4 regions of the Streptomyces showdoensis genome follow, and region 1 is predicted to be linked to each of the others. Evidence: riboswitches for the same ligand, from Rfam matches in the RefSeq annotation. Region 1 holds a riboswitch; each other region holds the start of a gene.
What was found. A riboswitch is a leader RNA that binds a small molecule or an ion and turns the genes downstream of it on or off. The one in region 1 is predicted to bind cyclic di-AMP.
Positions count from the first base shown of each region.

Region 2: it holds a riboswitch for cyclic di-AMP, as region 1 does, so the genes downstream of both, ABD981_RS02375 (LysM peptidoglycan-binding domain-containing protein) here and ABD981_RS19120 (M23 family metallopeptidase) in region 1, are expected to answer to the same signal.
Region 3: it holds a riboswitch for cyclic di-AMP, as region 1 does, so the genes downstream of both, ABD981_RS36120 (M23 family metallopeptidase) here and ABD981_RS19120 (M23 family metallopeptidase) in region 1, are expected to answer to the same signal.
Region 4: it holds a riboswitch for cyclic di-AMP, as region 1 does, so the genes downstream of both, ABD981_RS08595 (M23 family metallopeptidase) here and ABD981_RS19120 (M23 family metallopeptidase) in region 1, are expected to answer to the same signal.

Region 1 is NZ_BAAAXG010000026.1:1,397,338-1,404,997, reverse strand. Features, by position in the region: gene ABD981_RS19140 (hypothetical protein) at 1-295, shown strand, start outside; gene ABD981_RS19135 (PLP-dependent cysteine synthase family protein) at 379-1,413, shown strand; gene ABD981_RS19130 (MFS transporter) at 1,410-2,681, shown strand; partial or broken gene ABD981_RS19125 (PP2C family protein-serine/threonine phosphatase) at 2,785-4,075, shown strand; cyclic di-AMP (ydaO/yuaA leader) riboswitch at 4,255-4,401, shown strand; gene ABD981_RS19120 (M23 family metallopeptidase) at 4,413-5,489, shown strand; gene ABD981_RS19115 (aldo/keto reductase) at 5,551-6,498, shown strand; gene ABD981_RS19110 (PrsW family intramembrane metalloprotease) at 6,518-7,660, opposite strand, start outside.
Region 2 is NZ_BAAAXG010000004.1:79,204-86,863, forward strand. Features, by position in the region: partial or broken gene ABD981_RS02370 (SpoIIE family protein phosphatase) at 1-794, opposite strand, end outside; cyclic di-AMP (ydaO/yuaA leader) riboswitch at 1,180-1,336, shown strand; gene ABD981_RS02375 (LysM peptidoglycan-binding domain-containing protein) at 1,341-2,282, shown strand; gene ABD981_RS02380 (DUF1304 domain-containing protein) at 2,372-2,734, shown strand; partial or broken gene ABD981_RS02385 (TetR/AcrR family transcriptional regulator) at 2,731-3,298, shown strand; gene ABD981_RS02390 (oxidoreductase) at 3,405-4,319, shown strand; gene ABD981_RS02395 (amidohydrolase family protein) at 4,328-5,692, opposite strand; gene ABD981_RS02400 (GntR family transcriptional regulator) at 5,871-6,590, opposite strand; gene ABD981_RS02405 (MFS transporter) at 6,675-7,660, opposite strand, start outside.
Region 3 is NZ_BAAAXG010000028.1:306,089-313,748, forward strand. Features, by position in the region: gene ABD981_RS36105 (bifunctional acetate--CoA ligase family protein/GNAT family N-acetyltransferase) at 1-2,024, opposite strand, end outside; gene ABD981_RS36110 (HPr family phosphocarrier protein) at 2,200-2,481, shown strand; gene ABD981_RS36115 (GntR family transcriptional regulator) at 2,673-3,356, opposite strand; gene ABD981_RS36120 (M23 family metallopeptidase) at 3,526-4,296, opposite strand; cyclic di-AMP (ydaO/yuaA leader) riboswitch at 4,309-4,475, opposite strand; gene ABD981_RS36125 (M16 family metallopeptidase) at 4,679-6,046, opposite strand; gene ABD981_RS36130 (M16 family metallopeptidase) at 6,073-7,416, opposite strand; gene ABD981_RS36135 (DNA gyrase/topoisomerase IV subunit A) at 7,648-7,660, shown strand, end outside.
Region 4 is NZ_BAAAXG010000012.1:401,651-409,310, reverse strand. Features, by position in the region: gene ABD981_RS08610 (STM4012 family radical SAM protein) at 1-511, shown strand, start outside; gene ABD981_RS08605 (STM4011 family radical SAM protein) at 523-1,389, shown strand; gene ABD981_RS08600 (SGNH/GDSL hydrolase family protein) at 1,376-2,170, opposite strand; gene ABD981_RS08595 (M23 family metallopeptidase) at 2,332-3,306, opposite strand; cyclic di-AMP (ydaO/yuaA leader) riboswitch at 3,311-3,465, opposite strand; gene ABD981_RS08590 (tyrosine-protein phosphatase) at 3,839-4,636, shown strand; gene ABD981_RS08585 (DUF6126 family protein) at 4,719-4,880, opposite strand; gene ABD981_RS08580 (helix-turn-helix domain-containing protein) at 4,914-5,567, opposite strand; gene ABD981_RS08575 (aspartate aminotransferase family protein) at 5,655-7,022, opposite strand; gene hpnH (adenosyl-hopene transferase HpnH) at 7,102-7,660, opposite strand, start outside.

The sequences.
Region 1 (7,660 bases):
CGCGGCCCTCACGCCCGTCGGCGGAGCCGTGGCGCCCGCCGCCGCGGCCGCCTTCTCCGCTCCCGGGCTCCCGCACGGCTGCGAGCGGTCCGGGGACGGGTGGTCCTTCGACGCGCACCTGCCCGCGCAGTCCGCCGGGGCGCAGTTCCCCGCGCCGGACGCCGGGGGCGCCGTCCTCCTCGCGTACGACGAGGTGTTCCCCGAGGCCCCGCACACGCGCTGCGTCCGGGGCCGGGCCGGGCCCGGTCCTCAGCCGGGCCGGCTGCTGATCGCCCTCGGGGTGGACCGGAACTGAGCCGGGTCGCACGACTTCGCGACCCCGCTCCTTCCGCACGCCCCGCAGGCCGGGGCTGCCCCACCCCGAGGACGTAACCCCCCATGAGCAATCCCGCCAACCTGCTCTCCGTCGCCCGGCAGACCGTCGGCAACACCCCCGTCCTGTGGATGGACGACGGCTACTGGGCCAAGCTCGAAGGCTTCAACTTCGGCGGCATCAAGGACCGCGCCGCCCTCCACATGGTCGAGCAGGCCCGCCGCCGCGGGGAGCTGCGGCCGGGCGCCCCCATCGTCGAGTCGACCTCCGGGACCCTGGGTCTCGGGCTCGCGCTCGCCGGGATCCTGCACGGCCACCCCGTCCACGTCGTCACCGACCCCGGTCTCGAACCGATCGTCGAGCGGATGCTCACCGCGCACGGCGCCCACGTGCACGTGGTGCCCGAACCCAGCCCGCACGGCGGCTGGCAGCAGGCCCGGATGGACCGGGTCGCCGAGCTGCTGCTCGCCCTCGACGGGGCCTGGTGGCCCAACCAGTACGGCAACCCCGACAACCCGCAGGCCTACGGCGGGCTCGCCGCCGAGCTCGGCGAGCAGCTGGACCGGGTCGACGTGCTGGTCTGCGCGGTCGGCACCGGCGGCCACTCGGCCGGCATCTCCCGCGCGCTGCGCGCCACCACCAGCCCCGCGCTCGAACTGGTCGGGGTGGACTCCATCAACTCCACCGTCTTCGGCCTCCCGGCCGGCGAGCGGCTGATGCGCGGGCTCGGCTCGTCCATCCACCCGGGCAACGTCGACCACGAGGCCTTCGACGAGATCCACTGGGTGGCCCCCGCGGAGGCGGTACGGGCCGCCCGGCGGCTCGCGTCCCGGCAGTTCGCCACCGGCGGCTGGAGCGTGGGCGCGGTCGCGCTGGTCGCGGGCTGGCTGGCCCGCACCCGGCCGCGCGGCACCCGGATCGCGGCGGTCTTCCCGGACGGGCCGCAGCGCTACTTCGACACCGTCTTCAACGACGAGTTCTGCGCGAAGCACGGGCTGCTCGACGGTCCCGTGCGGGAGGACCCCGCCGGGTACGCCGAGGGCGAGCCGGTCAGCGGCTGGACCCGCCGGGTGCTGGAGCGGGCGGAGCGGGTCCGTTGAGCACGACGACCGCGCCCTCCCCGGGAGGGATCTGGAAGCAGAGCCGCAGCTTCGACCCGGCGGTGCGGCTGCTCTTCCTCAACCAGCTCACCATCAACCTCGGCTTCTACATGCTGATGCCGTACCTGGCCGCCCACCTGGCCGACGGCCTGGGCATGGCGGCCTGGGCGGTCGGTCTGGTCCTCGGCGCGCGGAACCTGTCCCAGCAGGGCATGTTCCTGGTCGGCGGGGCGCTCGCCGACCGGCTCGGCTTCAAGCCGCTGATCGTGGCCGGGTGCGCGCTGCGGACGGTCGGGTTCGGGGCGCTGGCCTTCGCGCAGTCGCTGCCGATGCTGATCGCCGCCTCGCTGGCGACCGGCCTGGCGGGGGCGCTGTTCAACCCGGCGGTGCGGGCCTATCTGGCGGCGGAGGCGGGCGAGCGGCGCGTGGAGGCGTTCGCGCTGTTCAACACGTACTACCAGGCGGGCATCCTGCTCGGGCCGCTGGTCGGGGTGGCCCTGACCGGGGTGTCGTTCCGGCTGACCTGTGTGGTGGCGGCGGTGCTGTTCGCCGGGCTCACCCTCGTCCAGCTGCGGCACCTGCCGGTGCGGAAGGAGGCGACGGTGCCGGCGGCAGCGGCGGACGGGCGGGAGCGCGGGCAGTTCCGGACCGTGCTCGCCAACCGGGTGTTCTGGCTGTTCTCGCTGGCGATGACCGGCTCGTACGTGCTGTCCTTCCAGGTCTACCTGGCGCTGCCGCTCGCCGCGGACAGCACCACCGTGACGACGGTGCTCTTCGTGGTGTCGGCGCTGGTGGCGCTCGTCGGACAGCTGCGGATCACCGCCTGGTGCAAGCGGCGGCTCAGCCGGGAGCGGTGTCTGGTGCTCGGGCTGGGGCTGATGGGCGTGGCGTTCCTGCCGCCGGCGCTGCTCGGCGGCGGGCGGTCGCTGCCGGGGCTGCTGCTGTGCGCGGCGCTGCTCGCGGCGGCGAACGCGGTGCTCTACCCGTTCGAGATGGACACCGTCGTCGCGCTCTCCGAGAACCGCTGGGTCGCGACCCACTACGGGCTCTACAACACCGTCTGCGGGATCGGCATCACCCTGGGGAACCTGGGGACGGGCGTCCTGCTCGACCTCACCGGCTGGTCGGCGGTGCCCTGGCTGACGCTGTGCGCGGTCGGCCTCGGCTGCGCGGCGGCCATGGCGGCGCTGGCCCGGGGCGGGCGGCTCGCGGTCCGTCCCGCCGTACGCCAGTCGGCCGCGCGGGAGTCGCCGACGGGCACCGGCTGACCGCACCCTGGGGAGGGCGCGGGTCCTCCCGTCGCCCTCGGGGCGGGCCCGGGTCCGGACGGGCCGGGTCCGGTCGGGCCCAGGTCCAGGCGGGAGAGCAGCGGTGGCGCGAGTGGCGGTGCGGCACGGGCCCGGTGGCGGGGGCGGCGACGGCCGCGGGCCGTACCCCGTCGCCCGCCGGGTCATCCGCGCCCTTCCCCCGCTGATCATCGTGGGCGGTGTCTGCTTCGACCTGGCGACACCGCCGGAGTACACCGCGGCGCCGCTGTTCTCGGCGGCGCCGCTGATCGCCGCCCCGTTCTTCTCCACGCTGACGACGCTCCTGACGGGCATCGCCGCGGTCCTCGCCAGCGTCGGTCTGCACGCCTACAACGGCACGACCGACCACATCTCCTCGCTCACCGAGACGCTGACCGTCCTCACCGTCTCGGCGCTGGCGATGCTGATCAACCGGGTGGTGCGGCGCAGCGGCGAGCGGCTCGCCTCGGCGCGGGTGATCGCGGAGACGGCGCAGAAGGCCGTGCTGCCGACGCCGGCCGAACGGATCGGCGGGCTGCAGATCGCGGCGCGGTACGAGGCGGCGCAGGCCGACGCGTTCATCGGCGGCGACCTGTTCGCCGTCCAGGACACCCCGTACGGGGTACGGCTGGTCGTCGGCGACGTGCGGGGCAAGGGGCTCGACGCGGTGGAGGCCGTGGCGGTGGTCATCGGCGCCTTCCGCGAGGCGGCCGAGCAGGAGCCGACGCTGGAGGGCGTGGCGGAGCGCCTGGAGCGGGCGCTGGACCGCGAGGGCACGCGGCGGGCCGGGCTCGACGCCTTCGAGGGGTTCACTACGGCGGTCCTCGCGGAGATCCGGCGCGACGACGACGGCGACGGCGGCGAGGGCGACGGCGGCGAGGGCGGCTCCAGTGGCGAAGGCGGTGCCGGTGGGGTCGTGCGGGTCGTGAACCGGGGGCATCCCGAGCCGCTGCTGCTGTACGGGGACGGGGGGCTCGGCCGGCTGCAGCCGAGCGAGGCGGCGCTGCCGCTGGGGATGGGGGAGCTGGCCGTGTGGCCCGACCGGGCGGACGAGACGCCGTATCCGGCGGGCGCGACGCTGCTGTTCTACACGGACGGCCTCTCGGAGGCCCGGGACGCGCGGGGGGGTCTTCTACGATCCGGCCGAGCGGCTCGCGGGGCGGCTCTTCCCCGGTCCCGAGGAGCTGCTGGACGCGTTGGTCGCGGACGTGCGCCGGCACACGGGCGGGGGCTCGACGGACGACATGGCGCTGCTGGCGGTGAGCCGTCCGGCGGCGGGGCAGCCGGAGCGGCGGCGGACGATGCCGGTGGTGCCGCCGGGGGGGCGCCGCCGGGGGACGGTGACGGGACGTAGTCGGGGGGTGTCACTCCGATAACAATTGATACACCGTCAGATCGGGGGTGTGGCGCAGATCCCGTCTGACCGGGGGTCAACTCGGGCCATTCCCTCTCAATTGCGCTAACGATCAAGGGGGACGGCTTGGAATCGGGAGCCCGTGTCTATTAACGTTCGATAACGCAGCGCGGTCGTCCCAGCCGTCGCAAGAGACGGCACCGTGCGCGCGCGCCGAATTCCGCAAGGGAACCGGGGAACCACCACTTGGGGTGAATCGGGCCACGTCGCACCCGTGCGGCACACCCGTAGGAGACCTTCCTGCTCCGAACCCGTCAGCTAACCCGGTAGGCGAGAAGGAAGGAAAGGAGAGCGCCTCCGTGGCGTCCGACACCCCTGCTCCCGAAGCCCCCTTCGACTCTTTCGGTGCCTACGGCCCCGCGGGCACGGGCGGGGAGGAATGGAACCCCACCGAGGACTCGCTGCGGGCCCAGAGCCGCTCCGGCGGCCGGCACCGGGTCGTCAAGCAGCGCTCCAACTTCGCCCGCTCCTCCACCGTCCTCGGGGTCGGCGTCATCGCCGCCGTCGGTGCCGGCGGCCTGGCCACCGCCCAGGAGAAGCCCCCGGTCGCGATAGCCCTGCCGGACCTCGACCTGCCCGACGCCTCCGCGCTGCCCGGCATCGGCGACCTGATCGGCGGCTCCGAGAAGAGCTCTGGCGAGAGCACCGGGGTCACGAACAACCCGCAGCCGCTCACCGCCCTCACCTACACCACGCCCGCCGACGCGAGCTCCGCCGACGCCCCCGCCGGGACGAAGCAGCAGGCCGACGCCGGCGAGGCGCTGCGCGCCCGCATCCTCCAGCAGGCCGAGCAGCAGCAGGCCGCCGCGGACGCCGCGGAGAAGGAGGCGGCGCAGAAGGCCGCCGCCGAGAAGGCGGCGGCGGAAGCCGCGGCCAAGGCCGAGGCGGCGGAGAAGGCGGCGGCCGAGGCGAAGAAGAAGGCCGAGGCGGAGGCCGCCGCGAAGGCCGAGGCCGAGCGCCTGGCCAAGCTGGCCGCCAGCTACGCGCTGCCCACCTCCTCGTACACGATCACCTCCACCTACGGCCAGGCCGGCTCGATGTGGTCCTCCGGCTACCACACGGGCCTGGACTTCGCCGCGCCCACCGGCACCCCGGTCAAGGCCGTGCACAGCGGCACCGTGAAGTCGGCCGGCTGGTCCGGCTCGTACGGCTACCGGATCGTCCTGGAGCTCGAGGACGGCACCGAGATCTGGTACTGCCACCTGTCCTCGATGACGGTCGGCGCGGGCCAGTCCGTCGGTACCGGCGAGACCATCGGCCGGGTCGGCGCCACCGGCAACGTCACCGGTCCCCACCTCCACCTGGAGGTCCACACCCCGTCCGGCGACGGCGTCGACCCGGCGGGCTGGCTGCGGTCGAAGGGGCTCGGCGTCTGACGGCCGGCCGTCCCGCGGGGGAAGCGGAATAGGCCCGGCCGCGCGGGGGGTTGACCACTCCATGACCTCTCTCCGCAAGCTGGGCTCTTCCGACCTGCACGTCTTCCCGCTCGCCCTCGGCGGCAACGTCTTCGGCTGGAGCGCCGACGAGGCGCAGTCCTTCGCCGTGCTCGACGCCTACACCGCCGCGGGCGGCAACTTCGTCGACACCGCCGACACCTACTCCTCGTGGGTGGAGGGCAACGAGGGCGGCGAGTCCGAGACCGTCATCGGGCGCTGGCTCGCCTCCCGCGGCAACCGCTCCGACGTCCTCGTCGCGACCAAGGTCGGCGCCCACCCCCGCTTCAAGGGGCTGAGCGCGACCACCATCAAGGCCGCCGCCGAGGAGTCGCTGCGCCGCCTCGGCACCGATTACATCGACCTCTACTACACGCACTTCGACGACGAGTCCGTGCCCGTCGAGGAGATCGTCACCGCGCTCGACCAGCTGGTGAAGGACGGCAAGGTCCGGGCCGTCGCCGCCTCCAACATCTCCCCGGAGCGGCTGCGCGCCTCGCTCGACTTCGCCGAGGCCGAGGGGCTCGCCCGCTACGTGGCCCTGCAGCCGCACTACAACCTGGTCTCCCGCGAGACCTACGAGGGCCCCCTCCTGGAGACCGCGGAGCAGGCCGGTCTCGCCGCGGTGCCGTACTTCGCGCTCGCCTCCGGCTTCCTCACCGGCAAGTACCGCCCGGGCACCACCGTCGCCAGCGTCCGCGCCGGCAGCGCGGCCGGACACCTGGAGACCGAGCGGGGGCAGAAGGTGCTCGCCGCGCTCGACGCGATCGCCGAGGCCCACGACGCCGAGGCCGCCACCGTGGCCCTCGCCTGGCTGGCCTCCCGCCCGACCGTCGTCGCCCCGATCGCCTCGGCCCGCACGGTCGAGCAGCTCCCGGCCCTCGTCGCGCTCGCCGACCTGGAGCTGACCGCGGCGGAACTGGCCGCGCTGGACGAGGCCTCTGCCGTCTGACCGGCTCCTGGAGGACCCCTCAGCTGCGGTACGGGTTGTAGCCGCCGTAGTCCAGGTACTGCGGCGGCGCCCAGACCCGGCCGGTGGCCCGGGCCGCGTAGGTCAGCGCGGGGGAGGCGACCTGGCGGCGCTGCCACAGGTGGTGCAGCAGCTCCTGCTCGCGGGCCGCGAAGTCCGGGGCCGCCTGGCCGAGTCCGGCCCGGTGGCGCAGGAAGGCCAGGGTGGTCGCGAAGGTCTCGTACTCGCCGACGGCCTGCGCCCCCGGCTTCCCGTACGTCCGGGCGGCGAAGCCGCGGGCCAGCGCCCGGGCCCGCATCGAGGAGAGCGCGAGCGGTTCGTCGCGCGCGAGCCATCCGGCCGACGCGTAGGCCGGGAGCTCGCCGGATATCGTGCGCAGCTCCTTCTGCCGGCTCCATATCGCGAGCCAGGTGAGCAGGGCGAAGACCGGGACCATGAACATCCCGTACACCGCGAGGAACGCCAGCGGGTGGAAGCTCGCCGAGCCGTTCCACAGGGCGTGCATGCCCATGGCGAGCAGCAGGCCGGCGAGCGGGAGCAGGACCAGCCGGGTGCGGCGGAGCCGGGCGGTGGCCGGCAGCAGGGCGGCGAAGCCGAAGCCGAGTCCGGTGAGCGAGGTGAACAGCGGGTGGGCGAACGGCGACATGATGATCCGGACCAGGAAGGTCCCGACGGTCATGGAGCCGATCCCGGTGGCGCCGATCTCCTGGTCCTCGCCGAAGGCGTTGCCCAGATAGAGGATGTTCTCGGTGAACGCGAAGCCGGTGGCGGTGAACCCGGCGTAGACCAGGCCGTCGACCGGGCCCGTGAAGTCCCGGCGGCGGAAGAGGAAGAGCAGCAGCACGGCGGCGCCCTTGGCGGTCTCCTCCACGACCGGCGCGACCGCGGTCGCGCCGAGGGTGTCGGCCGAACCCTGGTCCGCGGTGACGCTGCTGATCCACTCCACGGCGAAGGAGTTGGCCAGGATCGCCACCAGCGTGGAGGCGAACGCGCCCCAGGCGAGGGCGAACAGCAGGTTCTTCCACGGGGCCGGCTCGACCCGGTCGAGCCAGCGGAACGCGGCCATGAGCAGCGGCACGGGCAGAACGGCGAGGCCGAGCCCGACGAGGAAGCCCGCGGTGCCGGTCTCCTCCCGCACCAGCGC
Region 2 (7,660 bases), on a different contig from region 1:
CGGCCGTCCGGGCCGCGTTGTGCTGCTCGGTGATGTCCGTGACCGCGGCGGCGACCCCCCATGATCCGCCGCTCGGGCGTCTCCAGCCGGTAGAGGGAGACCGACCACACCCGCTCCTCGCCGTCCGGGCCGGCCACGCCCCGTACGCTCCGGGAGAGGACGGGCTCGCCCGTCTCCAGCACCTCCCCGAGAGCCGTCTCCAGCGCTTCCGCGTCCGGCGTCGCCACGGCCTCCCGGACCGTGCGCCCCAGGTGGTCGGCGGCGGGCAGGCCGTCGATCCGCTCCAGCGCCGGGTTGACCAGGACGAAGCGGAGATCGTGGTCGAGCACGGCCAGGCCGAGCGGCGAGTGGCCGACCAGGAGCGAGGACAGGGTCAGGTTCCGCTCCACCCGCCGGACCGCGGCCCGGTCCGAGGCGAGGCCCAGGGCGTAGGGCCGCCCCCGCTCGTCCTGGAGCCGCGTGTTGCGGAACTCCACCAGGATCGTGCGGCCGTCCTTGTGCCGTACGGGGAAGACCCCGGCTCCCGGCCCGTCGCCCGCCACCACGCGGCCGACCAGCGCGTTCACCTGCTCCCTGTGCCGCTCCTCCACCAGCAGTGCCACGGCCTGCCGCCCGAGGACCTCGGCCGCGGGGTAGCCGAAGAGCACCTCCGCCTGCGGGCTCCACAGGACGATCCGGCCCTGGTCGTCGAGGATGACGGCGGCCACCCCGAGCACGTCGAGGAGCCCGCCCGGCTCCAGGGCGAGATCGCCGGCCGCCGGGTCCGGGCCGGCGGGGAAGGCCGCCGCGCTCATCCAGACCGTGTCCCTCCTCCACCCCACAGCCCCTCCATCATCCCGCCACGGAAGCGGACCGCCAGTCGTGAAGGTCGGGCAGCGCATGAAGGGCGCGAAAACGGCGATGACGGAAACCGCAAATAAATCAGATCCGGACATGTCGGATTAAGTGTTCGCCGGTGATCTGAGTCACGGCACCCCCTATCCCGGGGATGCTGTCGCGGCGTCATGTGCGTGCCCCGGCGGAACAGTTGACGAGATGGATCACGGCGCCGTATTCGATCCCTTTCCGGCGCGTAAAAGATCTGCTTGCTTTTGCGAATCAGGCCCTTGTTCTGGCTCTTCGGATTCGCCTACGGTCACCCGTCATCCGGACGGAACGCCGAATCCTGCCGCCGCCCGGGCACCGCACTCACCCATACGCACGGCAGGAGCGGGGGACCCACAGGTTCGCCGCCGCCCCGGTCTCCGGGGCGGCTCGGGGTGTAGTCGCGCACCGCGCGGCCGGGCAGCTCCTGCCCGAACCCGACAGCTCACCTCGCAGGCGAAGGAGAGGACATCGCCATGCGTGGAAACGGTAAGCACCGCCGCCCCGGGAACACTCCGCTCGCTCGCGGGCTGGCCGTCGTCGGCATCACCGGCAGCGCCGCACTCGCCCTGCCGCTCGCCGGCGCGACGGGCGCCGCCGCCGAGGCCCCGCAGGCCGCGCCGACGGTGCGCGCCGTACAGGCCGTACAGGCCGCGCCGACGGTGCGCGCCGTACAGGCCGTACAGGCCGCGCATTCGGTCGCGATCGAAAAGGCGGCGGCGTCGCAGGCCGTGAAGGCGAACGGCGTCGTGCGCTATGCGGTGGTCGCCGGAGACTCGCTGTCGAAGATCGCCCAGAAGCACCACGTGAGCGGCGGCTGGAAGAAGATCTACCGAGACAACCGCGCCGCCGTGGGCGCGGACCCCGGTCTCATCCGCCCCGGCCTGCACCTCTCCATCGACGCGAAGGGCGCCAAGGGCGCCAAGGCCGGCAAGGCCGGCGAGCGTCCGGCCGCCGTGAGCGGATCGGGTGCGGGCGGCGGGTCCGCGCTCCCGGCGGTCGCGTCCCGCCCGGCCGCCCAGCCGGCCGTGGTCCAGGCCGCGGCCCAGGCGCCCGCGGTCTCCTCGGCGTCTTCGGCGGCCTCGGCCGTCTCGTACACGAACGACCTGGACGGCTGGATCCGCGAGTCGCTCGCGATCATGGCCAGGAACGGCATTCCGGGCACGTACGAGGGCATCCACCGCAACGTCATGCGCGAGTCCTCGGGCAACCCGCTGGCCGTCAACGACTGGGACTCCAACGCCCTCGCCGGCACCCCCTCCAAGGGCCTGCTCCAGGTGATCGAGCCCACCTTCCAGGCCTACCACGTCCCCGGCACGGCCTTCGACCTGTTCGACCCGGTCGCCAACATCACGGCCGCCTGCAACTACGCGGCCGCCCGCTACGGCTCCATCGACAACGTCAACGGCGCCTACTGACGGCCGAGCGCCGCGCCCCCTGCTCCCTTATGGACAGGTGTCCATGTAACCTGGACACCTGTCCATAAAGTTCGAGGAAGGGGTGCGCCATGGATGCGGTCGCGAACGTGCTGGTCGGCCTGGTGGCGGCGCTGCACGCGTACATCATGGTTCTGGAGATGTTCCTCTGGGAGAAGGGGCCGGGACGCAAACTCTCCGGCTTCGACCCCGCGATGGCCCGGGCCACCGCCCCGCTCGCCGCGAACCAGGGCCTCTACAACGGCTTCCTGGCGGCCGGCCTCGTCTGGGGCCTGATCGCGGGGGACCCGACCGGCTTCCGGGTCCAGGTCTTCTTCCTGGTCTGCGTGCTGGTCGCCGGGCTGTACGGCGGCTTCACCGCCAACCGCCGCATCCTGGTGGCGCAGGCGCTCCCCGGGGCCCTCGCGCTCGGTGCCGTCCTGCTGGCCGGATGAGCACCGCACCGCCGGATCCGCGGGCCGAGCGGACCAGGGCCAAGCTGCGCCGAGCGCTCCTCGAGGAGTGCGCGGACAGCCCGCTCGCGCAGGTGAGCGTCGCGGCGCTGGTGCGGCGGGCGGGGGTCGGCCGTGCCACGTTCTACCTCCATTACGCCGACCTGGAGGCGCTCGCGACCGACGCGTGCGCCGACATCGTCCGCGACGCCGTCGACGCCCTGCACGCCTGGCGCGGCACGCCCGACCCGGCCTCCCCGCCCCCCGCGCTGCGCGAGTTCTTCGACCGGATCACCGCGCACGCCGGGCTCTACCGGGAGCTGCTGCGCCCGGGCGGCAGCGGTCCGCTCGGCCTCGTGCTCCACCAGGAGCTCCGCGCCCGGAGCCGGGCCGAGCGCGCCCTGGCCGGGGCACCGGAACCCGACCTGATCGCCTCGGCGGTGGCCGCGACCTTCGCCGGCGTACTCGCCGACTGGCTGCACGGCCTCATCGGGGCCGCCCCCGGCCGAGATCGCGCAGCGGGTCTGGGGACTGCTGATCACCCTGCACCGGGCCCCTCTGGACTGAGGGGTGCCGGGGGCGAAGGGTGGGGCCCCTCCCGGTGCCCCTAAGATGCGTCACCCGCGGTAGCGGCGGTGCCCTGAGGCGCCACGGCCGGAAGGAGCGCCCGAAGATGGCGGGCTGGAACGTGCAGGACATCCCCTCCCAGCGGGGACGCGTCGCGGTGGTCACCGGGGCCAACAGCGGCATCGGATACGTCACCGCCCGCGAACTCGCACGTGCCGGGGCGCACGTCGTCCTCGCCTGCCGCGACCGCACCCGCGGCGAGACGGCCCTCGCCCGGCTGCGCGGCGAAGTGCCGCACGCCGAAGCCGCGTTCGCGCCGCTCGACCTGGGGGACCTCTCCTCCGTACGGGACTTCGCCACCGCCCTGTCCGAGCGGCACGAGGGCCTCGACCTGCTCGTCAACAACGCCGGCGTGATGGCCCTGCCCCACGGCCGCACCGCCGACGGCTTCGAAACCCAGTTCGGGGTGAACCACCTCGGCCACTTCGCGCTCACCGGGCTCCTCATGCCCCTGCTGCTGCCCACCCCGGGCGCCCGGGTCGTCAGCCTCTCCAGCGGCTTCCACGCCCTGTCCGACCTCGACCACACCGACCTCAACGCCGAGCGCGGCTACCGTCGGTGGATCGCGTACGGCCGCTCCAAGACGGCCAACCTCCTCTTCGTCCACGAACTCGCGCGCCGCCTGGCCGCCGCCGGGTCCGGGCTCGTCGCGGCCGCCGCCCACCCCGGCTACGCCGCCACCAACCTGCAGACGGCAGGCCCCCGCCAGGAGGGCCGCCGCGCCGCCGCACGGATGATGGAGCTGGGCAACCGGATCATCGCCCAGCCCGCCGCCACCGGCGCCCTCCCCACCCTGTACGCCGCCACCGCGCCCGGCGTGCGGCCCGACGCCTTCATCGGGCCGAAGCTGGGCTGGCGCGGCGCGCCCACCCGCTCCTGGCGGGCCGGATGGACGCTGGACGACGCCTCCGGCGAGCGCCTCTGGACCGCGTCCGAGGAGCTCACCGGAGTCCGTTACTAGTCCGGTCCTCAGGCGAGGAACTCGCCGTCCCGGGCCACCACGACCCCGCCGTGCACGACCAGGTCCCGGCGCGGCATGTCCACCACGATCTGGGGCAGGCACTCGCCCCGCACCAGCACGAAGTCGGCCGGTGCGCCGGGCCGGAGGTCCGCGTGGGGCAGGCCCATGACGTCCGCACCGCCGTTCGCGGCCACGCCGTAGCAGTCCGACAGCTCCTCGTCGAGGCGGATGTCCGTCACCCAGCCCAGCAGGTGCGCGCGGTGCATCATGTCCGCGTTGCCGAACGGGCTCCAGGAGTCGCGCACCCCGTCGGAGCCGAGCCCGACCCGTACGCCGTGCTCGCGCAGCCGGGCGATCGGCAGCACCAGCGAGTCGGAGGGCGCCACGGTGGTGAGCGCGATGTCCTGGGCGCCCAGGTCGGCGGCGACGGCGCCGAGCTCGCGGTCCGACAGGGCGGGCAGGCAGAAGACGTGGCTGACGGTGACCTTGCCCGCGAGGGACAGGGCGCGGGTGCGGTCGATGATGCCGCGCATGGCCCTGAGCCCCTTCTCGCCCCGGTCGTGCAGGTGGATGTCCACGCCGATGCCGTGCCGGTCCGCGATGCCGAAGACCAGGTCGAGCTGCTCGTCGAGGGCCTGGTCGAAGCCGATCGGGTCGATGCCGCCGATCATGTCCACGATTCCGGCGCGGGCGGCCTCCTCGAGGAGCTCCGCGGTACCCGGGGTCCTGATGACGCCGTGCTGGGGGAAGGCGACGATCTGCACGTCGAGCGCATGGCGAAGCCGTTCCCGCGCGTCGGCGAGGCCCTCCACCCCGGCGAGGCCGTAGGCCGGGGCCACGTCGGCGTGGGCCCGCATGGCCCGGGTGCCGCGCGCGACCGCGTGCGACATCAGTCCGTACGCGCGCTCGGCCACCGGCCGACGCTGGCTGCGGAACAGCTCCACGTCCTGGGCGACGTAGTCGGCGATGCCGCTCGCCGGGCGGCGCGACACCCAGGAGCCGCCCCAGGTCGTCTTGTCCGGGTGGATGTGCGCGTCCACCAGCGACGGCAGCGCGATCCGGCCCCCGCCGTCGACGACCTTCGCACCGCGCGGCGCGGGGCCGGCCGAGACCCGTCCGTCGACGACCACGAGATCCGTCGGCTTCGCCGCGCCGAAGGGGCGCACGTTGCGGAAGACCACCGTCTTGTCCCGGTGCCGCGAGGCACCGGGAGCGGGCGCGGTCGACGCGGGGGCGGACGCGCCGGGAACGGCCGTCGCGGGCGGGGCGGTGGCGGCCACGGTGGCCGTCGTGCCCGCGAGTGCGGCGGCACCGGCCAGCATCGTGCGGCGGGAGAGCGTGGAGGAAGCGGGGGAGGCGGGGGACGGCTGCATGGGGGCTCCTTGGGGAGAGGGCCAACGGCTCCCCGTTTTTGTATACCAAGCTGCGGGCGGCGAACAAGGGTGAGCTGCCGCGAGGGGGAAATCCCAGATGAGAGCCGTGTGTGTTCACGGGGGCGGAGGTGACGGGGAGGGGTCTAGAGTCGTTCCGGCCTCTTGGTATACAAATTCTTCAGGCGTCGCCGAAGAGGGAGCGCAGGGCGACGGCCCTGCTGTCCCGCACGTGCAGGAGCGTGCTGGCCGCCGCGGCCTCCGCGTCGCCCGCGGCGATGTGCCGGAACATCTCGGCGTGCTGGGCCCGCATGTGCGCGGGTTCCTCGCGCAGCCCGAACAGCAGCCGCAGCTGCCAGCTCAGCTGCTCCATCATGCGCGCGAGCAGCGGATTGCCGGCCATGGCGACGACGCCCTCGTGGAACGCCGTGTGCGCGGCGACCTCCCGCGTCCCCTCGGCCTCGGCCGCCGCCGACTCGGCCTGGTGCAGCGTCGCCTCCAGGGCGGTCAGCCCCTCGGGGGCGCCCGCCGCCGCGACCCGCGCCGCGAGCCGGGAGGCCTGGACCGCCAGGGGCTCCCACACCTCGTACAGATGCTCCACATCGGTGCGCTCCAGGCGCCGGACGCGCACACCGCTGTGCGGGAGCAGTTCGAGGAGCCCCTCGGCGACCAGTGCGCGCAGCGCCTCGCGGACCGGCACGCGCGACATGCCGAGCTCCACGGCGACCTCCCGCTCGACGAGGCGGGCACCCTGCGCATACCGCCGGTCGACGATGCGCTGCAGGACGGCCTCGCGCGCCCGCGCGCCGAGCGGGCCCGGTCCGGCCTCCTTGGCCGTCGCCCCGGCTGACGTCCCGGCCGTCGCCTCGGCTGCCGATCGGGGCCTGTCGCTGTCCGCCACCGTGTCTGTCCTCATTCCGTCCTGCGCCGGGAACGCCCGGGCCCGCCCGGGCCGAGGATACGACGGGCGGGACCGGGCGGAGGGTCAGGCGGCCGCCGGTTCGGCCGTCTGCTCGGCGGCGGGTGCGGGCGCCGCCGCGCCGCGGGGGGCCTGGGCGGCGCGCAGGCCGAACCGCGCGATGACGGCGACGAGCGCGAAGGCCGTCGCCCCGATCCAGAAGGTGAGCGTGAAGCCGGACTCGGCGGGCAGCGGCGGGACGCCCGCCGGCAGGTGCTCCACGGTCTTCGAGGCCAGGATCGTGGTCACGACGGCACTGCCGATCGCGCTGCCGGTGGAGCGCGAGATGGAGTTGATGCCGTTGGCTATGCCGCTCTGGTGGTGCGGGACGCTCGCCATGATGACGGCGGGCATGGCCGCGTAGCCGAAGCTCACGGCCGCACCGACGATCACGCCGGCGCCGATCACCGAAGCGGTGTGGCCGTGGTCCAGGGCGAGCCAGCCGAAGCCCACGGTGCCGAGGGCGGCGGCCAGGACCAGCGCCGTGCGCGGACCGCGGTGGCGGACCAGCTGGCCGCCGACGGGGGAGGCGAGCAGCGAGACGATCGCGCCGGGCAGCAGGAACTGCACGGAAGCGCGCAGGATCGAGGCGTCGAATCCGTATCCGGTCAGGGCCTCGGGCATCTGCACGAGGTAGGAGACGCCGAGGAAGTTCGCGAACATGCCGAAGCCGACGAGGATGCCCGCCAGGTTGGCCATGAGCACCGGCCGGTGGACGAACATCCGCATGTCGACCAGGGGCTCGCGGACCTTCAGCTCGATCAGGACCCAGACGGCGGTCATGACGGCCGCGCCCGCGAAACTGCCCAGCGTGCGCCCGGAGGTCCAGCCCCACTCGTGGCCCTGGGAGATGGGCAGCAGGAGCAGGAGCAGCGTGACGCCGAGGGCCAGCGCGCCGAGGAAGTCGGTGCGGCCGCCGGTCTTGTGGCGGGTCGCGGGGACCAGGAAGAGGACCCCGAGCAGGGCGAGCGCGGCGAAGCCGGTCGCCATCCAGAAGGCGTTGCGGTAGTCGG
Region 3 (7,660 bases), on a different contig from region 1:
CCAGGCGGTGCCGGCGGTGCCTGCGGTACGGAGATGGCTTGGGCGGGGGGCAGGGCGGGCGCCTGGGCGGGCGCGGTGCCGGACGCCGCGGGTGTCCCCGGTGCCCCTGCCGCCTGCCCGGCCCGGCCGCCGGTCGGCCGGGTGCGGGTCGCCTCCGCCAGGGCTTCGGCCAGGGCGCCCATCTCCACGTGGACGACGACCACCGGCTTGGCCGTGCCCTCGGCGCCCGCGACGGCGGAGCGGAGGGCGGCGGCCAGGACCTCGCCGTCGCCGGACTCGGTGGCGCCGTTCTCGCCGACCCAGGGGATGGCGGTGACGACCACGGCGTCGCAGGCGTCGTCCGCGAGGGCGGCGGCGAGCGCGGTGCGGAAGTCGGCCGGGGTGGCCCCGGTGGTGAGGTCGAGGGGCCGCAGCGGGCGCAGGCCCTCGGTGAGGCAGGCGTCGTAGGTGAGCAGCCCGAGGGACTCGGAGTTGCCGAGGATGGCGACCCGGGGGCCGGCGGGCAGGGGCTGGTCGGCGAGGAGGAGGCCCGCGTCGACGAGTTCGGTGACGGTGTCGACCCGGATGACGCCGGCCTGCCGGAGCAGCGCGGAGACGGTGGCGTGCGGGATGCGGGTGACCGGGACGCGGTGGCCGGGCGGGGCGCTGCCGCTGTGCCGGGCGCCCTTGACGACGACGACCGGCTTGACGGCGGCGGTGCGGCGGGCGAGCCGGGTGAACTTCCGGGGGTTGCCGATCGACTCCAGGTAGAGGAGGACGACGTCGGTCGCGGGGTCGTCGTACCAGTGCTGGAGGAGGTCGTTGCCGGAGACGTCGGCCCGGTTGCCGGCGGAGAGGAAGGCGGAGAGTCCGGCGCCGCGCCGGTGCAGTCCGGCGAGCAGGGCGATGCCGATGGCGCCGGACTGGGTGAAGAGCCCGATGCGTCCGGCGGTCGGCATCTGCGGGGCCAGCGAGGCGTTCAGCCGGACGGACTCGGCCGTATTGATGATCCCGAAGGCGTTCGGCCCGATGATCCGCATGCCGTACGAGCGGGCCTGGCGGACCAGGGCGCGCTGGCGCTCGCGGCCCTCGGCCCCGCTCTCGGCGTATCCGGCGGAGAGGACGACCAGGCCCCGCACCCCGTGCTCGCCGCAGTCGGCGACGACGTCGGGGACCCGTTCGGCGGGGACGGCGACGACGGCGAGGTCGACGTCCTCGCCGATGTCGGCGACGCCGCGGAAGGCGGGGACGCCCTCGAGCTCGTGCCGTCCCTCCCCCAGGGCGCTGTTCACGGCGTGGACGCGGCCGGTGTAGCCGGCGTCGAGGAGATTGCGCAGTACGGCCCTGCCGACCCCGCCGGGGGCGCGCCCCACGCCGATCACGGCGACGGAGCCGGGCGTGAGGAGCCGCTGCACGGACCGGGCCTCGGCGCGCTGCTCGCGGGCGCGCTGGACGGCGAGGGAGCGGTCGGTGGGCTCCAGGTCGAGGTGGAGGCGGACGGAGCCGTCCTCGAAGCTGCGCTTCTGGGTGTAGCCGGCGTCCGTGAACACCTTGATCATCTTGGTGTTCGCGGGCAGCACCTCGGCGACGAACCGGCGGATGCCGCGCTCCCGCGCGACCGCCGCGATGTGCTCCAGCAGGGCGGAGGCGACCCCGCGCCCCTGGTGGGCGTCCTGGACGAGGAAGGCGACCTCGGCCTCGTCGGCCGGGGCCGAGGCGGGGCGTCCCTGGGCGTTGATGCGGTCGTAGCGCACGGTGGCGATGAAGTCCCCGCCCACCGTGGCCGCGAGGCCCACCCGGTCCACGAAGTCGTGGTGGGTGAAGCGGTGCACGTCCTTGGCGGAGAGCCGCGGGTAGGGCGCGAAGAAGCGGTAGTACTTCGATTCGTCCGAGACCTGCTCGTAGAAGCTGACCAGCCGCTCGGCGTCGTCGGCGGTGATCGGCCGGATGCGCGCGGTGCCGCCGTCGCGGAGGACCACGTCCGCTTCCCAGTGGTCGGGATACGCGTGTTCCGGCTGTTCGGACTGTTCCGACGCGCTCTGCATGGGGCAAGACTACGGCCGGGGTCCGACAGTGGCACCGGTCGCGCGGCGGGTGCCCGCCGTGCAAGGTAGGGAGGGCCTAACGGCCGCCCCCAAAGGGGCCGAAGGTCGGTACGAGCATGTCGCCACCCGTGAGAGACTGGTCTAGACAACCGCTGAAAGTTGAAGGGCAACCACCATGGCTGAGCGCCGCGTCAACGTCGGCTGGGCCGAGGGCCTGCACGCCCGCCCCGCCTCCATCTTCGTCCGTGCCGCCACGGCCGCCGGCGTCCCCGTGACGATCGCCAAGGCCGACGGCAACCCGGTCAACGCCGCGTCCATGCTCGCGGTGCTCGGCCTGGGTGCCCAGGGCGGCGAGGAGATCGTGCTCGCTTCGGACGCCGATGGCGCCGAGGCCGCGCTCGACCGCCTGGCGAAGCTGGTCGCCGAGGGTCTCGAGGAGCTCCCCGAGACCGTCTGACCCGTCTCCTCCCCGACGACGGATCGCGAGAGGGCCGCACCTGCCGGAATTCCGGCGGCTGCGGCCCTTTCTGTTCCCGCTTCCACTTTCCGCATTCGATTCCGCGTGACGCCCCCGCCCGTCACAAGAATTCGGGCAGCACGAAATAAGCGGATCCGTGAATTGTCTTCCTCTTGTATACGGTGCCCGTGTTAATTCCGCGGACCCGCGATGTTGACGACATGTTGCGGAACCCTCACACGGGTACGCTCCGGCCGCCTCGGCCGGTGCAGCGGCAGCGAACGCTCCACGTGCAGCGCGGTCAGGGCGCGGGCGCGCTCGGCGTCCCCGCGCGCGACGGCGTCGACGATGGCGCCGTGCTCGGCCCAGGCCTCCATGGGCCGCGCGGCGGGCTCGACCGCGTACATCCAGGCGATCTTGTGCCGCAGCTGGGTGAGGAGCGCGGTGAGCGGCGGACTGCCGGAGGCCTGGGCCAGCGTCTCGTGGAACCAGGCGCCGAGCGAGCGCAGGTCCTCGCCCTGGCCGCTCCTGGCCCGTTCCTGGCCCAGCCTGACCAGCCCGCGCAGCACCTTGAGGTGGGCGTCGGTGCGGCGCTGGGCGGCCCGGGCGGCGCCCAGCGGCTCCAGCAGGGTCCGCACGTCGAGCAGGTCGGCCGCCTCCTGCTCGGTGGGCTCGGCGACATGGGCGCCGGCGTGCCGGCGGGTGACCACGAAGCCCTCGGACTCCAGGGTGCGCAGGGCCTCGCGGACCGGAACCCGGGAGACCCCGTAGCGGCGGGCGAGCTGTTCCTCCGTCAGCCGGGCGCCCCTCCCGAAGACGCCGGAGACGATGTCGTCCCGGATCGCCGTGCATACCGAGTGCGCGGGAACACGCATGTCCGACCTCCGCATTTGATCCGCGCGAAACCCCATCGAGTGGCGCCTGTCCGGCGACTCTTGCGACTCTATTGCAGGACGCCGGAATTTCCGATGCCGCCCGGTAATACGGACACAAAAAAGAAGCCCCGGCTCGTTCGAGCCGGGGCTTCTTCACAGAATTCACACGTCAGACGTGGACTCCGCGGGCGCGGAGGTAGGAGATCGGGTTGATGTCCGATCCGTACTCGGCGCTCGTGCGGGCCTCGAAGTGGAGGTGCGGGCCGGTCGAGTTGCCGGAGGAGCCGGAGACGCCGATCTGATCGCCCGGGGTGACCTTCTGGCCGACGTGGACACCGATCGAGGAGAGGTGGCCGTACTGGGTGTACGTGCCGTCGTTCATCCGGATGACGATGTTGTTGCCGTACGCGCCGCCCCAGCCGGCCTCGATGACGGTGCCGGAGCCGACGGAGACGACCGTGCTGCCGTAGGAGGCGTGGAAGTCGATGCCGGAGTGGCTGCCGGAGGACCAGAGCGAGCCACCGGTCTTGTAGCCGGTGCTCACGTAGGAGCCGGCGACGGGGAGCTGGAAGGAGTTCAGGCGCTTGCGCTCGGCCTCGCGGGCGGCGCGCTCCTGGGCGGCACGGATCTCCTTGGCGCGGGCCTCGGCCTTGCGCTTCGCCTCGGCGGCGGCCTTGACCCGGGCGGCGGCCTCGACGGCCTCCTTCTCCTGGGCGTCGGCCTGGGCGTCGACGCGGTCGGAGAGCGACTCGGCCGTGATCACCTGGGTGAGGCCGGTGTCCTCCGGGGAAGCGGGCTCCGTGTCGGCGGCGAGCGCCGGGGAGGCCAGGGTGCCGATGACGCCGGTCGTCGCGAGGGTCGCCACACCGGCGATGCCCACGGAGCGGCGCGCCATGCGGCTCGGACCACGATGCTTCCCGGTGGCACGGGTGAACGCCATGTAGTGGCTGATCCTTTCCTTCCCTCTCGCCTACCGGGTTAGCTGACGGGTTCGGAGCAGGAAGGTCTCCTACGGGCCCCTCCGCTCGCCGAGCGAAGGCGTCCGATTCACCCCAGGGACTGCGATGGGTCCCCGGCTCCCCAGGCTCGCGCCTTACGGGGACTCGGCGATGACTGTCCGTTGCCGCGGATGCGGCGTCGTACAACGGCCGGACAGACGGATCGAAGCTAGGCCGATCTTCTGTCAATCGCCAAACAGACACGCGCTTTTGTAAGACATGCCACAGGGCAGAAGATCACACTCACTGCCAATACGGACAAAAAGGAATGACCCCGACGAACCAGGTCGTCGGGGTCCCCGTACCCGCGTGACAGCGGCTCAATCAGCCGGTCACGACGGTCACTTCGCCGATGCCGAGGGCCCGCACCGGCTCCTCGATCTGCGCCGCGTCACCGACGAGCACGGTGACGAGCCGGTCCACCGGGAAGGCGTTGACCACGGCCGCGGTCGCCTCCACCGTGCCGGTCTCGGCGAGCCGCGCGTACAACTGCGCCTGGTAGTCGTCCGCGAGGTGCTGCTCGACCTGGTCGGCGAGCGTGCCCGCGACGGAGGCGGCCGTCTCGTACTTGAGCGGCGCGACCCCCACCAGGTTCTGCACGGCCACGTCGCGCTCGGCGTCCGTCAGGCCGTCGGCGGCGAGGGTGCGCAGCACCTTCCACAGGTCGTCAAGTGCCGGACCCGTGTTGGGGGTGTCGACCGAGCCGCTGATGGCGAGCAGCGACGCCCCGTTGCCCTCGCCGTCGGAGCGCAGCACCTGGCCGAAGGCGCGCACGCCGTACGTGTAGCCCTTCTCCTCGCGCAGGACGCGGTCCAGGCGGGAGGTGAGGGTGCCGCCGAGGCAGTACGTGCCGAGCACCTGGGCCGCCCAGACGCGGTCGTGGCGGTCGGCGCCGACACGGCCGATGAGCAGCTGGGTCTGGACGGCTCCGGGGCGGTCCACGATGACGACGCGGCCGGTGTCGTCGGCCGTGACGGGCGGCATGGGCCGCAGGGCGGCCGGGGTGCCCGTCCAGGCGCCGAGCGTCTCGGCGAGCACCTTGTCGAGGTCGACGTCGGTGAGGTCGCCGACGACCACGGCGGTGGCCGTGGCGGGCCGGACGTGCGCGTCGAAGAAGGCGCGGACGGCGGCGGCGTCGATCGCGGCGACGGTCTCCTCCGTGCCCTGGCGCGGCCGGGAGACGCGCGCGTCGGCCGGGAACAGCTCCTTGGAGAGCTGCTTGGCCGCGCGACGGGCCGGATTGGCCGTCTCGTGCGGGATCTCGTCGAGCCGGTTGTTCACCAGCCGCTCGATCTCGGACTCCTCGAACGCCGGGGCGATCAGCGCCTCGGAGAGCAGGCCGAGCGCCTTGGGCAGCCGGGAGACCGGGACCTCCAGGGAGACCCGCACGCCCGGGTGGTCGGCGGCCGCGTCGAGGGTGGCGCCGCAGCGCTCCAGCTCCGCGGCGAACTCCTCGGCGGTGTGCTGGTCGGTGCCCTCGGACAGGGCGCGGGCCATGATCGTGGCCACGCCGTCCAGGCCCTCCGGCTCGGCGTCCAGCGGGGCGTCGAGGGAGATCTCGACGGCCACCACCTGCTGGCCGGGGCGGTGGCAGCGCAGCACCGTCAGCCCGTTGTCCAGCGCGCCGCGCTCCGGGGCCGGGAAGGCCCAGGGCTTGGCCTCGCCCGGCTGGGGCTGCGGGTGGAAGGTCATGCTCGTCAAAGACGCGGCAGCGTCGGTCACTGGTCCGCTCCCTCTTCCTCGTCGCTCTCGCTGTCGCCGTCGGCGCCCACCGGTTCGTAGACCAGCACCGCGCGGTTGTCCGGGCGCAGCTTGGCCTTGGCGACCTCCTGCACCTCCTCGGCGCTGATGTCGAGGACCCGGTGCACGGCGGTCAGGGCCAGCTGGGGGTCGCCGAACAGCACCGCGTACCGGCACAGTTCGTCGGCGCGGCCGGCGACCGTGCCGAGCCGGTCCAGCCACTCGCGCTCCAACTGTGCCTGCGCGCGCTCCATCTCCTCGGGCGTCGGGCCCTCGGCGGCGAAACGGGCCAGCTCGTCGTCGACGGCCGACTCGATCCGCGGCACCTCGACACCGCCGGAGGTCTTCACGTCCAGCCAGCCCAGGGAGGGCGCGCCGGCCAGCCGCAGCAGCCCGAAGCCCGCGGCGACGGCCGTGCGGTCGCGGCGGACCAGACGGTTGTGGAGACGGGAGGACTCGCCGCCGCCGAGGATCGTCAGGGCCAGGTCGGCCGCGTCACACGCGCGGGTGCCGTCGTGCGGCAGCCGGTAGGCGGCCATCAGCGCGCGGGCCGGGACCTCCTCCTCGATGACCTCGCGCAGCTGCCCGCCGATGACCTCGGGCAGGTCGCCGGAGCGCGGCTCGGGCTTCCCGTCGTGGCCCGGGATCGAGCCGAAGTACTTCTCGACCCAGGCGAGCGTCTGCTCGGGGTCGATGTCGCCGACGACCGACAGCACCGCGTTGTTCGGCGCGTAGTACGTACGGAAGAAGTTCCGCGCGTCCTCGAGGGTGGCGGCGTCCAGGTCGGCCATGGAGCCGATCGGCGTGTGGTGGTACGGGTGGCCCTCGGGGTACGCGAGGGCGGTGAGGCGCTCGAACGCGGTGCCGTACGGCACGTTGTCGTACCGCTGGCGGCGCTCGTTCTTGACGACGTCGCGCTGGTTCTCCATGGACTCGTCGTCCAGGGCGGCGAGCAGCGAGCCCATCCGGTCGGCCTCCAGCCAGAGCGCGAGCTCCAGCTGGTGCGCCGGCATGGTCTCGAAGTAGTTGGTGCGCTCGAAGCTCGTGGTGCCGTTGAGCGAGCCGCCGGCGCCCTGCACGAGCTCGAAGTGGCCGTTGCCGTGGACCTGCTTCGAGCCCTGGAACATCAGGTGCTCGAAGAGGTGGGCGAGACCGGTGCGGCCCGCGACCTCGTGGCGCGAGCCGACGTCGTACCAGAGGCAGACCGCGGCGACCGGGGTCAGGTGGTCCTCCGAGAGCACCACGCGCAGGCCGTTGGCCAGCCGGTGCTCGGTCGCTGTCAGGCCGCCGGAGCCGGCCTCGGCCGTGGCCGTGTGACCCATGGGCATGTACGTCCCTTCGATCGCGATGTGGAAAGTCCTGCCACTGTATGCAAGCGCGCCGACACCTGGCGAAGTTCCCGTCCCTCCACAACGTCCCTCTTCCGGGTAGCCACGGGGCGCGCGCGTGACCGCGCACGGCCTCAGGCCCGGGTCGCGGTCCCGGTTGTCAGCGGGACGGTCCACAATGGTCCGCGTCAGATCAACCTTGTTGGTGAAGGAGCCGCAGCCGCGATGGCCCGCCGCA
Region 4 (7,660 bases), on a different contig from region 1:
CTACACGCAGGTGTCGATGCGCATGTTCCGCCGTACGGACGCGCCGGCGCTCGGCCCCGACGACCACGCCTGCCAGACGGACGGCATGATCGGCCTGGGCTGCGGCGCCCGCTCGTACACCTCGCGGCTGCACTACTCCTTCGACTACGCGGTCGGGATGCGCGAGATCCGCTCGATCATCGACGCCTACACCGGGACGGCGGACTTCTCCCGGGCGGAGGTGGGCCGGTGGACCGACGCGGACGAGGCGCGCCGCCGCCATCTGCTGCAGTCGCTGCTCCAGGCCCAGGGCATGGAGACGGCCGACTACGCGGCCCGCTTCGGCACCTCGCCCTTCGCGGACTTCCCGGCCGAACTGGCCCGCTTCGAGGCGCTGGGCTGGCTGGACGGGGACGCGCCCGGCGGGCTGCTGCGGCTCTCCCCGGAGGGCCTGGCGCACTCGGACGGGCTCGGCCCCGAGCTGTTCTCCCCGGCGGTGCGGGCGGCGATGGCCGCGTACGAGGCGAAGTAGCGGAGCACGGGATGGATCTGACCCTGCTGTACCGGGGCCCGCTGGCCTCCTGCGACTACGACTGCCCGTACTGCCCCTTCGCCAAGCGCCGCGACAGCCGCGCGGCGCTGACCGCGGACCGGGCCGCCCTGGAGCGCTTCGCGCACTGGGCGGCGGAGCGGCGGGAGGACCGGCTGCGGATCCTCTTCACCCCGTGGGGCGAGGGCCTGGTGCGGTCCTGGTACCGGCGGGCGCTGGTCGAGCTCTCCCGGCTGCCGCACGTGGAGCGGGTGGCGATCCAGACCAACCTGAGCTGCCGCACGGAGTGGCTGGACGAGGCCGACCCGGACACGGTGGCGCTCTGGTGCACCTACCACCCGGGCCAGACCCCGTACGAGCGGTTCCTCGGCAAGTGCCGCGCGCTCGCGGCGCGGGGGATCCGGTTCAGCGTCGGGATCGTCGGCCTCCCGGGCCACCTGGCCGCCGCCCGGCGGCTGCGCGCCGAGCTCCCGGCGGGCGTCTACCTGTGGGTGAACGCGGCCGAGGGCCACACCTACACCGACGAGGAGGCCGGGGACTGGACGGCCCTCGACCCCCTCTTCCCGTACAGCAGGCATCCGCACCGCTCGGCGGGGCTGCCCTGCCGCACCGGCGAGTCGGTCGTCTCGGTGGACGGCGACGGGACGGTGCGGCGCTGCCACTTCGTACGGGCCGAGCTCGGCAACCTCTACGACGGCTCGTACCGGGCCGCGCTGCGCCCCCGGTCCTGCCCGCTGGCCGTTTGCGACTGCCACATCGGCTACGTCCACCTGGAGACGCTGCCGCTGTACGACGTGTTCGCCGGCGGCGTCCTGGAGCGGATCCCGGCCGGTCCGCCCGGGGCCCCTACAGGGGCATGAGGTCGGGGCGCTTGGCCTCGACGTGGTCCCCGGAGCTCTCGCCGCGCAGCCGGCGCCCGATCCAGGGCACCAGGTACTCCTTCGCCCAGTGGATGTCGTCCTTGCGGACCTCCAGCGTGCCGCGGGGCGGCTGCGGCGGCCACGGCTGGTCCGGGTCGGCCGGCACCGGCAGTCCGAGGACCTGGGCGGCGCGCAGCGCGACCCGGGTGTGCCCCTCGGCGGACAGGTGGAGCCGGTCGTCGTCCCAGGCCCGCCGGTCCTGGACGGACTTCAGCGACCACAGGTCGAGCACCGGGCAGTCGTAGCGGTCCGCGATGGCCCGGACGTGGGCGGTGTAGGTGGCGATCTTGCCGCGCAGGTGCTTCAGGACGGGCACGTCGCGCGTGTCGAAGCCGGTCGTCACCATGACGGTGCCCACGGCGGAGGTCAGGTCGGCGACGGCGCGCTCGAAGCGCTCGGCCACGTCGTCGGGGTCGGTGCCGGGGCGGATGATGTCGTTGCCGCCGGCGCAGAAGGTCACCAGGTCGGGGGCGAGTTCCTTCGCCCGGGGGACCTGCTCCGCGACGATCTGGTCCAGAAGGCGCCCCCGCACCGCCAGGTTGGCGTAGCGGAAGGCGTCGTTCTCCGGCAGCTGGTCGGCGAGGAGGACCGCGAACCTGTCCGCCCATCCGACGTACGTCCCGTCGGGCCCGGGGTCACCGACGCCCTCCGTGAAGCTGTCACCGATCGCCGCGTACGACCCGAATGCGTGCTTGTCTGATGTTCTCGAATCGTCTGCCACGAGACCACATCCTTCCTTTACGGATGTGACCTACGCGACCGTAAGGAGGGGTTGACGGCGGGTGACATATGCCACCCATAAAGATTCCCCCAAGTCGGAATACCCCGGAGGCCCGGCACGCGGGTGCCGGGCCTCCGGGGTGAACCCACGGGTCTCCGGGGTCAGATGCTGACGCCGTGCCCGCGCAGGGCGGCCAGCGGGTCGATGTCGGAGCCGTACTCCGGCCCGGTGCGGATCTCGAAGTGCAGGTGCGGGCCGGTGACGTTGCCGGTCGCGCCGGAGAGGCCGATCTGCTGGCCGCCGGTGACGGTCTGACCGGCGGAGACGGAGATCGAGGACAGGTGGGCGTACTGCGAGAAGGTGCCGTCGGCGTGCTGGATGACGACCTGGTTGCCGTACGCGCCGCCGTCGCCGGCGGAGTAGACGGTGCCCGGGCCGACCGCGCGGACGGTGGTGCCGGTGGAGGCGATGAAGTCGACGCCGGTGTGGTAGCCGGAGGACCACATCGAGCCGGAGGCGCGGTACGGGGTGGAGACACCGCCGCCGGCTATCGGGGCGACCCAGCCGGAGGAGGAGGTCTCGCCCGCCGAGGAGGAGGACGACGAAGAGGAGGAGGAGGAAGCGGCCGCGGAGGAGGAGGCCGAGGTGGCGGGGGCCGCGGAGCGCTCGCCGCCGCGGGAGGCACGCGTGTCGTCACCGCTGCTCTGGGCGGGGGCGGCGGCCTTCGGCGGGTGGGCCTTGCCGGTGTGCTTGCCGGTGCTCTTGGCGCCGAAGGTGAGCTTCATGCCGGGGAGGATCAGTGAGGGGTCCTCGCCGACGACCTGGCGGTTGTCGCGGTAGAGCTTCTGCCAGCCGCCGGCGAGGTGGTGCTCGTCGGCGATCTTCGACAGGTAGTCGCCACGGACGACGGTGTACGCCTTCGGGGCGGCGGCGGGAGCGGCGGCCGGGGCCTGGGCGGGGGCCGCGGCGGCGACGGCCTGCGGGGCCTTCGCGATCGGGGCGGCCTGCTCGGCGGCGTGCGCGCCGGTCGCGCCGATCAGCGGCAGGGCGACGATGGCGCCACCGGTGCCGGCGGCGACGAAGCCGCGGGTGATCGGATTGGCCTTGGGACGACGGTGCTTACCCTTCGCGGGCATGACGAATTCCTCTCCGTCGCCTGCGAGGTGAGCTGTCGGGTTCGGACTGGAGATGTCCGGCCGCGCGGTCGCGCGACTTCACCCCGAGCCGTCCTTCTTCGAGGGATCGGCGTACTACCTGGGTCCCCCGCTCCTGCCTTGTCCGGGTGGTGTGCGGATTCCGGTCGGCGGCAGGATTAGGCGGTCCGTCCGGATTGAGCGCGACGCTAGACGAGGCGGGCGGGAACGAACAAGCCACTGTTTTCGCGACGGCGGCACGGGCGCGATTTCCGGCCGGAATTGCGGTCACCCTCCGTGGATGACGGTCCCTCGATTTCCCTTTCCGGAAGGGAATTTGGGAAAGACGATCAGCCACGGTCCGTCACGTTTATGACGCTGCTCACGCGCCGAATCCCATCTCCCCCGGTATCAGGGCGCGTTACCCCTAAGGGCGTAATTCGGACAGATTGCTCATTCCTGCCAGAGGGGATGCGTTCGGGGCCCCTCACCTGGATGATTGCCCCAGGAACCGATCTCGAGACCAGGAGCATCCGTGACGCAAGCGACGACCGAGCCCGAGCTGACCGGCGTACGCAACTTCCGCGACCTCGGCGGGCTGCCGACGGTGGACGGCCGGAGCGTGCGCGCCGGACGCCTCTTCCGCAGCGGTCACCTGGCGCACGCCACGCCGGAGGACGCGACGTTTCTGGCCACCCTCGACCTGCACACCGTCTTCGACTTCCGCAACGAGGCCGACGTGCGCATCGAGGGGGCGGACGTCGAACTGCCCGGCGTGACGAACGTGAACATACCGCTGAACGATCCGGCCGACGGCAAGGAGTTCTGGAAGCTGGTGCGCACCGGCGACCTGGCCCAGCTGCACGAGATCCTGGGCGACGGCAAGGCCGCGGCCCGGATGTCCGAGTCGTACCAGAAGATGATCGTGGAGCGGACGGCCGAGCACAGCCGCATCCTGCACGCCATGGCCGAGGACAGCCTCCCGGCGCTGATGCACTGCGCCGCCGGCAAGGACCGCGCCGGCCTGTCCATCGCGATCACGCTGCTCGCCCTCGGCGTCGAGCGCGAGGCGATCGAGGCGGACTACGTGAAGTCGAACGAGCCGCACCGGCGCTACAAGGTGACGCGCGGCTCCGACGCCGCGGACGCCATGTCGCCCGAGGTGATGGAGCTGCTCAGCCCGCTGTTCGACGCGCGGGTGGAGTACCTGCGGGCCGCCTTCGACACCATCGAGGGGACCTGGGGCTCGGTGGACGCCTACCTGTCCGAGGGCCTGCGGCTCGCCCCGGAGACCCGGGACCAGCTGCGCGCGCGGCTGCTCGACGAGGCGTAGGACGCGGCGGGGGCGGGAGGCTCGCCCGAGCCTCCCGCCCCCGTCACCGCCACCCGCGGCTCCGTGCCCGCCGGGCCGGCCCCTACCGGTTGCCGCCCATCTCGAAGAGCAGGTAGAGGAAGCCTGCGAAGAGGTGGCCGGCGATCAGGTAGGCGAACAGACGGAGCACCAGACCCTTGGGGAACTTGCCGCCGCCGCGCTCTTCGCCGGTGTCCGGTACGGAATTCGCGGGAATCTCAGACATGTCGGTCCTTTCCACGTAAAGAGACTCGAAGGGTCAGCGCCGGTGCGGGGTCCCGTCGCCGAGGCACAGCTCGGCGACGGGACTCTGCATCAGGGTGTGGACGAAGAGCAGCTCGGCCCCGGAGCGGGTGGCGGCGCCGATCCGGTGCGGGGTGAGCGAGTCGAAGTGCGCGCTGTCCCCGGGATCGAGGACGTGCACCGCGTCGCCGAGGGCGAGCCGGACCCGGCCCTCCAGGACGTGGATCCACTCCTCGCCGGGGTGGACCCGCACGATGTCGGCGCGGGTGGCGTAGGGGACGTGCACGCGCAGGCACTGCAGGGCGCGCCCGGCGCCGCCGGCCTGGCGGTAGATCCAGCCGTCCGCCTCGACCGGCTCGGAGCGTCCGGCCCGGACGACCGGGTCGCGCTCGGGCGGGATCTCGCCCAGGAGCTCGGAGACCGTCGTACCGTAGATACGGGACAGGGCGAGCAGCATCGGCAGCGAGGGCTGCCGGTTCCCCGTCTCCAGCCGGGACAGGTGGGCCGGGGAGAGACCGGCGCGCTGGGCGGCGGCCTCCAGGGTGAGCCCCCGGCGGCGGCGCAGGGCCCGCAGCTGCGGGGCGACGTCCGGCAGGACGCCGGGGCCGTCGGCGCCGGTGGCGTCGTGGGCGGCAGGGGCCGGGGAGGTCTCCCCGGGGACGTGGTCCATGCGTCCATTCCGCCAGGATCGTGCCTCTGAGGCAAGTTTATTGCCCCAGAGGCAAAAGACCTCGGGTCCGGGCCGGTCTCCGTGCGGTCAGCGCTGTGCGACCGCCTGCTTGACCAGCGTCTTCCCGAAGTCCCACATCAGCCCGCCACCCCCGTGGGCGTCGTCCATCACCGCCGTGAAGGCGGTCACGAAGCGGTCCACGTCCGCCTCGTCGATGATCAGCGGCGGGATCAGCTTGATCACTTCCAGATGGTCCCCCGAGACCTGGGTGAGGATCCGGTGGCGCTGGAGCAGCGGCACCACGACCATCTGGGCGAAGAGGCCCTTGCGGGCGGCCTGGAGCATCGTCCAGCGGCTGCGCAGGCCCAGCGAGGACGGCCGGCCGAACTCGATGCCGATCATCAGCCCGCGGCCCCGGATCTCCTTCAGCAGCTCGTAGCGCGGCACGAGCTCGCGCAGCCGGCCGGCCAGCAGGTCGCCGATCCGCCGTACGTGGGCGACCGTGTCCTCGGACTCCATCACCGAGAGCACGGCGAGCCCGGCGGCCATCGCCTGCGCGTTCGAGCCGAAGCTGGCCGAGTGGACCAGGACCCGGTCCATCGACGAGTAGACCTTCTTGAAGATCCAGTCCTTGCCGAGCGTGGCGCCGACCGGCACGTAGCCGCCGGAGAGCGCCTTGGCGACGCAGACCAGGTCCGGCTCGACGCCCTCCTCGTGCTGGTAGGCGTAGAAGTCGCCGGTCCGGCCGAGGCCGGTCTGCACCTCGTCGACGATGAGCAGCGCGCCGTGCCGGTGCAGCAGCTCCTGGGCGGCGCGCAGGAAGCCCGGCGGGGCCGCGTGCACGCCCTTGCCCTGGATCGGCTCCACGACGAAGGCGGCGACGTCCCCCCTGCGCAGCTCCCGCTCCAGCGCGTCCAGGTCGCCGAGCGCGATCTCCGTGTCGGGCAGCAGCGGGGCGAAGCCGTCCCGGAAGCCCTTCTCGCCGTTGACGGAGAGCGAGCCGGCGGTGAGCCCGTGGAAGGCGTGGGAGCAGTAGACGACCCTCGGCCGCCCGGTGGCGTGACGGGCGAACTTGAGGGCGGTCTCCACGGCCTCGGTGCCGCTGTTGCCGAAGAAGACCCGGTCGAGGTGGGGGCTGTGGGCCAGCAGCCGCTCGGCGAGCAGTCCGGGCAGCGGCTGGCAGTCGAAGCGGGTGAGGTCGGCGAGCCCGGCGTCGAGGACGTCGTGCAGCGCCTTGCGGACGACCGGGTGGTGCCGGCCCAGGCCCATGACGCCGAAGCCGGCGAGCATGTCGAGGTGGTCCGCCCCGTCCGCGTCCCAGAAGTGGGCGCCCTCGGCCCGCTCGTACACCTTGTCGAAGCCGATGGTGTGGAGCATGCGCGGGAGCTGGTGGTTGAGGTACCGGGCGTGCAGCTCGTACCGCTCGCCCCCGCGCTCGGCGAGCAGCGCCCGCAGGTCGAAGCCGCCGGCCCCGGCCGCTCCGCCGGTAGCGCCCGGTCCTCCGGGCTCGCCCGTCCCGCCCGTCACGGCCGGCTCACCCGTTGTTCCCGTGGACCGTCTCCCGGACCGCGCGCAGGGACTCCTTGAGCGAGCCCATGGTGGCGAGGACGGCGGTGGGCTCGTAGCCGCAGTGCGCCATGCAGTTGGCGCAGCGCGGGTCCTTGCCGCGGCCGTACTTGTCCCAGTCGGTCTCCTCGATGAGCTCGCGGTACGTGGGGACGTAGCCGTCGCTCATCAGATAGCAGGGGCGCTGCCACCCGAAGAGGGAGTAGTTCGGGATCGCCCACGCGGTGCAGGGGAAATCGGCCTTGCCTTCCAGGAAATCGAGGAAGAGCGGCGAGTGGTTGAGCCGCCAACGACGCCGGTTTCCGCCTGCGAAGGCCTTCTTGAAGAGTTCCCTGGTCTGCTCGACGCCGAGGAAGTGCTCCTGGTCGGGGGCCTTTTCGTAGGCGTATGCGGGCGAGATCATCATCTCGTCGACCTGGAGGTCGTCGTTGAGGAAGTTCAGCACCTCGATGATCGTCTGGGGGGTGTCGGTGTTGAAGAAGGTCGAATTGGTGGTGACCCGGAAGCCGCGCCGCTTGGCCTCCTTG